Regions from separate parts of the Fructilactobacillus cliffordii genome, predicted to be linked through region 2. Evidence: predicted binding sites of a transcription regulator. Region 2 holds the regulator's gene; the other holds the start of a gene.
The links. The regulator HrcA, encoded in region 2, represses chaperone genes, less so after heat shock. The targets are predictions, from matches to a motif close to TTAGCACTCNNNNNNNNNGAGTGCTAA.
Positions count from the first base shown of each region.

Region 1 (3,425 bases), 440 kb from region 2:
GTTCGAATTTCAGCATGATAGCCATAGCCATTGTCGCGCTTGAAATCTGCTTGTAATTGATCGTAGGTTTTGGAAATGGCCGCTAGTTTCTCAGGATCAGCAATAACCGCTGGTTGACTCATTTCGGTTTCTAATTCGTGAATTCGAGTTTCCATTTTAATTAAACGTGCAAAGGGGAGTTCTAATTCGGCCTCAATGGTCCGGTCAGAATGTAACCCCGTGTTTTGGGGGAGGTATCCAATTGACAGCCCTTGTTTAATCGTTACGCGGCCATCGCTAGCGGTTTTAGGATCAACCAGTAGCTTTAATAAGGTTGATTTTCCTGCCCCATTTTGACCTACGAGTCCGATATGGCTGTGATCATTGATGGTTAAATTGAGGTCGTCAAAAATGGGCGTCCCGTTAAAGCGTTTAGTCAGTTGTTGTGCCTGTAAAATAATCATTGTGCTTCCTCCTGCCGTAATCTTATCATATTTTGTGGTTTGCTAATTAAAACCGAGATGAAATCATTCACAAACCCAGTGGAATTAACTAAGCGGGTTGAATTTGAAAAAGAAGCATCTTTTTTAGTTGAACAGTCCAATCAAATCGGGAATCATTGCCGGCTTAACGAAAAAATTCACAAGCGCATAGTTTGTGGTAAAATGAGATTAAGAGTAGAACGACTAATTTGAAGGAGGCCATCAGCAAATGGCAGAAGTGAAAATTCCCCGTGCAACCGCAAAACGGCTACCACTTTATTATCGTTATTTAAATATTTTACACGATGGAGGAAAGACGCGGGTTTCATCGACGGAACTGGCCGATGCCATTCACGTGGATTCGGCGACGATTCGGCGCGATTTTTCGTACTTTGGAGCCTTGGGAAAACGGGGTTATGGGTACGACGTTACGAACCTCTTGGAATTCTTCAAAAACATCCTGCACCAGGACCGTTTAACCAACGTAGCGTTAGTTGGAGTCGGAAACCTCGGGCACGCGCTATTAAACTTTAACTTTCACCAGGATAGTAACATCCGGATTTCTGCCGCCTTTGACGTAAATCCCAAAAACGTTAACACGATTCAGGGGGGCGTTCCGATTTATCCCATGGACCAGATGATTAAACAACTCCGGGACCAACAGATTAGTGTGGTTATTTTAACTGTGCCAACCAACGTGGCTCAAGATGTGGCAGATCAGGTCTCAGAAGCAGGCGTGAAGGGCATCTTGAACTTTACCTCCCGCCGTTTAAACGTTCCAGATGGGATTCGGGTGCACAACGTGGATCTTACCAATGAGCTCCAAACTTTAATTTATTTCATTGATCATTACGATCATGGCAGCGATGACTAAGGGTTCCGGAAATAGGAACTCTTTTTTTGAACTAAATTCTTGCATTTAAATTCGAAGGAGCTTATATTAAATAATGTAATTAGCACTTGATGAGTCTGAGTGCTAAAACGTTACTTTATTGGAGGGATTAATGATGTTACAACCAATTGGAGATCGTGTCATTATTGAAATTCAAGACCAACCGGAAGAAACGGTTGGCGGCATTGTATTAGCTGAAAACGCTAAGGAAAAACCAACCCAAGGAAAAGTAGTTGCGGTTGGAACCGGCCGAGTGCTTGATAACGGTGAAAAAGTTGCTCCCGTAGTTAGCGAAGGTGACGTTGTAATGTTTGATAAATACGCCGGAACTAAAGTTAACGATGGAGATCAAGAATATCTTGTGATGCACGAAAGCGACCTCCTCGCAATCGTTAAATAATTTAACAATTAGGCTGAAATAGCAAGTTCAAATTAATTAAACATGAGGTGAATGAAAATGGCTAAAGAATTAAAGTTTTCTGATGACGCACGGAGCGCCATGCTAAATGGTGTCGACAAGTTAGCTGACACAGTTAAAACAACGATGGGACCAAAAGGTCGGAACGTGGTCTTGGAAGAAACTGCTGGCGACCCCACGATTACTAACGATGGGGTTACGATTGCTAAGGCAATTAGCTTACCTGATCACTTTGAAAACATGGGAGCTAAGTTAGTTTCTGAAGTAGCATCCAAGACGAACGATGTTGCTGGTGACGGAACTACGACGGCCACGGTTTTAACCCAAGCCATCGTTAAAGAAGGAATGAAAAACGTGACGGCTGGTGCTAATCCAGTGGGGGTTCGTCGCGGAATTGAAAAGGCCACGAAAGCGGCTGTTGATAGCTTACACAAGATGAGCCACAAGGTGGAAAACAAAGATGATATTGCCCAAATCGCTTCGATTTCTTCTGCTAGCGAACAAGTGGGTAGTTTGATTGCCGACGCCATGGAAAAAGTTGGAAACGATGGGGTAATTACCATCGAAGACTCCAAGGGAGTAGAAACTAGCTTGGACGTGGTTGAAGGAATGGAATTTGATCGTGGCTACATGTCCCAATACATGGTCACTGATCAAGAAAAGATGGAAGCTGATTTAGACAATCCTTACATCTTAATCACCGACAAGAAGATTAACAACATGCAAGACATCATGCCGTTGCTGCAATCAGTTGTGGAACAAGGTCGTTCGTTATTGATGATTGCCGATGACATTGGTGGCGAAGTGCTCCCAACCTTGGTTCTGAACAAGATGCGGGGAACCTTCAACGTGGTTGCTGTTAAAGCTCCTGGCTTTGGTGACCGCCGGAAAGCTCAATTACAGGACATTGCAACCTTAACTGGTGCGACTGTCATTAGTGATGACCTCGGCTTAGAATTGAAGGACACCACGGTTGATCAATTGGGACAATCCAATAAAGTAAACGTTACGAAAGATTCGACGACCATCGTGGAAGGTAAGGGTGACAAGGATGCCATTGCCCAACGCGTTGCCGAAATTAAGGGTCAAATTGCTGCTACCAACTCTGATTTTGATAGAGATAAGTTGCAAGAACGTTTGGCTAAATTAGCTGGTGGAGTGGCTGTTATCAAAGTCGGTGCTGCTACGGAAACCGAATTGAAAGAACGCAAGTACCGGATTGAAGATGCCTTGAACGCTACCCGAGCTGCCGTAGAAGAAGGATTTGTTCCTGGTGGTGGAACGGCCTTCATCAACATCTTAAACGATGTGGCTGCTGTGGAAGCAGAAGGCGATGAACAAACTGGGGTTGACATCGTGCGTCGGGCTCTGGAAGCTCCGGTTAAGCAAATTGCTGAAAATGCCGGTGTAGACGGTGCTGTGATTGTGGACCACTTGAAGCAAGAAAAACCAGGAATTGGCTACAACGCTGCGGACGACAAGTATGAAGACATGATTGCCGCCGGGGTGGTTGACCCAACCAAGGTTAGTCGCTCTGCTTTACAAAACGCTGCTTCTGTTTCTTCCTTATTATTAACCACTGAAGCCGTGGTTGCGGAAGAACCAAAGGAAGATGGCGGTAACGATAATCCGGCCATGGCACAAGGAATGCCTG
Region 1 is NZ_CP097117.1:511,766-515,190, reverse strand. Features, by position in the region: gene M3M38_RS02610 (ABC-F family ATP-binding cassette domain-containing protein) at 1-443, opposite strand, end outside; gene M3M38_RS02605 (redox-sensing transcriptional repressor Rex) at 691-1,335, shown strand; gene groES (co-chaperone GroES) at 1,469-1,753, shown strand; gene groL (chaperonin GroEL) at 1,811-3,425, shown strand, end outside.
Region 1: a site for HrcA is predicted at 1,415-1,441, ahead of groES (co-chaperone GroES). Genes of this name have one in related genera too.

Region 2 (3,425 bases):
GTTCACCCATGTGGCTCTTAATAGAACGAACCGTGTTGGGGTTAGTGATTTCTTGACGTTTAGCAACTTCACCAACTTGGGTTTCACCATCTTTAAAGGCAACTACTGATGGAGTCGTCCGCGAACCATCTGGGTTGGTGATAATTTTGGGTTTGCCACCTTCCATAACGGCAACGGCTGAGTTCGTAGTTCCTAAGTCAATTCCAATAATTTTATTACTTGCCATGGTATTATCTCCTTTTATCCTTAATTTATTGTGCCACGATTACCATTGCTGGACGAATCACTCGATCAGCTAATCGATAACCGGTTTGTAAGACTTGCACAACTGTGTCAGCTGGATGTTCATCACTCGCTGGCACTGTTTGCACCGCTTGATGAATCTCCGGGTCAAATTGCACTCCCACTTCATCAACGGCGTGGATATCATTATCAGTTAACGCCTTGTCTAGATGTTTAACCACCATTTCAATCCCAGTCTTTAGTTGCTGGCCACTTTCATCATCAACCTGAACGTCTAACGCTCTGGTTAAATCATCCAATGCCGGAACGATGTCCTTGGCTAGCTGCTGGGGACCATACTTAGCCATTTCACTGACTTCTTTTTGATTCCGTTTTTGCATGTTTTGAATCTCTGCTTGGGAACGTAAATAATCATTTTGCGCTCCATCTAGTTGTTCTTGCAACTTAGCAACCTCAGCCTGCAACTTTTCCGTTTGCTCAGTCGCAACATCTGTTTTTGGTTGTTCGTCAGCTGCTTGCTTTGTTGCTGGCTTTTGTTGGTCAGCTGGTTGCTCTTTTTTCGTGGCTTTGGTTTCTTTTTCTTTGGCCATGCTAACCCTCCTTACTGATCGTAGTCATGATAGTAACTACGAATTCTTGTTTGTAGTTCATCGCGAAAGGCGTCTACCAAGCCCATCACCCGTGGATAAAACATTCGGGTCGGACCAATTACCGCAATCCGTCCAACTCCATGTGCACCAGCATCATAGGTTCCACTAATGATACTGTAATTACGCCATAAATCATTATGCAGTTCTGAACCTAATCGCACCGATACATCTTGACCGCTAGATTGTAAAATCGTGTCTAAGTCAGTTGCCGAACTCAACGAGGAGTAGAGCGGTTTCAAGTTTGCAAACGTTTCGGCCCCCACTCCGTGGAAGAGGTTACTTCTACCACTGACAAAGAACTGCTCATGACGTAACTTATTAGCTACTACCACAAACGCATTCACAATCTGCGTAAAATCAGCAGGCTGCTGATTACCACTTGCAAGCTCCGCTTCTAAAGTTTGCGTTACTTGACTTAGTGATTCGCCACGTAGATGTTGGTTTAACCAAGCTTCTACATGGCTTCCGTCAGAACTCGTCAAAGGTTGCTCGGTTAAAAATGGTTGGCTTTGCACTAGACCACTTTTCATCATCATAATGGCCATGAAGTTCTGATGGTTAATTTGCGTGAGGCGGAAGGACTCGACTACATCCTGCTGTTGCAGCATCGGAGTAAACGTTAGTGCCGTATAATCAGTAATCTGGGAGAGTAAATCGGCCGACTGTCTGACAATATCGTCTAACTGTTTAAACGACCCGGCTAACATTTCTGTAATGTAGTCGCGTGCCTGGACTTCTAGTGGAATCGGTTGCGTCAAATTATCAACGTAATATCGATAACCTTGATAAGAAGGAATTCGTCCCGAAGAAGTATGCACCTGTTCGATAAAGTGATTTTGACTAAGCACACTCATCTCGTTCCGAATCGTTGCTGAACTAACTTTAATTGGCAAGTGTTGTGCCAAAGATTTCGAACCAACGGGTTCCCCCGTTTGCGAATATTCATCAACAATCTGTTTAAGAATCAAGTTTTGTCTGTCAGTGAGCATCTTCACCACCTCTTTTTAGCACTCTCAATCATCAAGTGCTAAGGTACAGTTATACTGTATCAAGGATCATTATTAAGGTCAAGAATTACGCTTCCCTAGATTGAAAAAAGTTTCTGGTTTCTTGCTCATCTCGGTTTAATTGGTCAATCAATGCCGCTTCTCCTTGATATTTAACCTCATTACGAGTTTTCTTCAAAAATTGAACTTGAATTTGTTTCCCATACAAATTGCGCTGAAAATCCAATAAATTAACCTCCAGCGTCACGGGATTTTGATCGCCAAAGGTCACGTTTTTTCCAATCGAAGCCATCCCGGGATACCACTGGTGATCAATCTGCATCAAGACAATGTAAACTCCCAGCGGTGGCATTCGTTGTAAGTCATCATATTGAACGTTAGCAGTCGGAAACCCAAGGGTCCGACCCCTTGCTAGGCCATGCACAACCGTTCCACTAATTTCAAATGGCCGGCCCAATAAACGCCGAACTGTTTCCAAGTGGCCGTCACTCAAATTCCGGCGCACCCGGGTCGAACTAACTTTTTTCTCGTCCAGCAACAACGCAGGAACCGTTTCGACCGTAAACCGGTGGTGGGCATATTCTCCTAAGTTTGCCATGGCGGCGTCCTTAGTTCCGTAGGTATGATCAAAACCAGCTACGACCACCGCGGCGCCCATCCGAACAATAAAATTATCCACGAATGTCTGGGGTGCTTGCGCTTGAAAGTCATGGTCATAGTTAACCTCATACACATAATCCACCCCGAGCAGTTCAAATAATCGATACTTCTCCGGATGCAGGGTTAAATAACGCGCGGAATCCCCGGTTAGCTTTTGATATACCAGTGCTGGATGATGATCATAGGTTAAAATGGCGAGCGGCAGCTGACGCTCTAACGCAATTTCCTTTGCCCGATTAATGACGTTCTGGTGTCCGAGATGCACTCCGTCAAAAAAACCCATTGCTAACACCACTGGCGCCGGAAATTGTTGCTCTGCTTCTAGCGGATAGGCCAACTTGATAATTTTCATTGCTCGTTACTCCAAACTAAACATTTTTTGTGGTTTATACCGCTGATGACTTTCATCATAGTAGTATAAAGCCTTATCGCTACTATTATAGCGTAAAACGATTTCTGCTTCAGTAGTCTGCAAGTCTGATGCTGGTAAAAAGGACCCATGTTGGACCTGCATCCACTGTTCAGCCGTCAAATCAACGTGTGCAAAGGCGTGAAGCGCATGGTCAATTGGATAAATGAACTGATCTAATTGTCCGGCTTGTTGCGCATCCTCCAGAGTTTCTAAAGCGACCGTTTGCTGAATATCAAATCCACCGCTAGCAATCCGAGTTAGTTGTGACATCACGGCGGGTAAGCCAAAGTAGCGACCAAAGTCGACCGCTAACGTCCGCACGTAGGTTCCTTTGCCACAATCCACTTCAAAGAAAATCGTTTGGGTTCCAGCATTCCAATCAACAATGGAATCTCCGATTTGATAGAAATCAGTGACCCGAATCGTGCGTTGCGGCCGTTTGACGGTTTCGCC
Region 2 is NZ_CP097117.1:70,077-73,501, reverse strand. Features, by position in the region: gene dnaK (molecular chaperone DnaK) at 1-226, opposite strand, end outside; gene grpE (nucleotide exchange factor GrpE) at 252-833, opposite strand; gene hrcA (heat-inducible transcriptional repressor HrcA) at 845-1,882, opposite strand; gene ribF (riboflavin biosynthesis protein RibF) at 1,968-2,912, opposite strand; gene truB (tRNA pseudouridine(55) synthase TruB) at 2,919-3,425, opposite strand, start outside.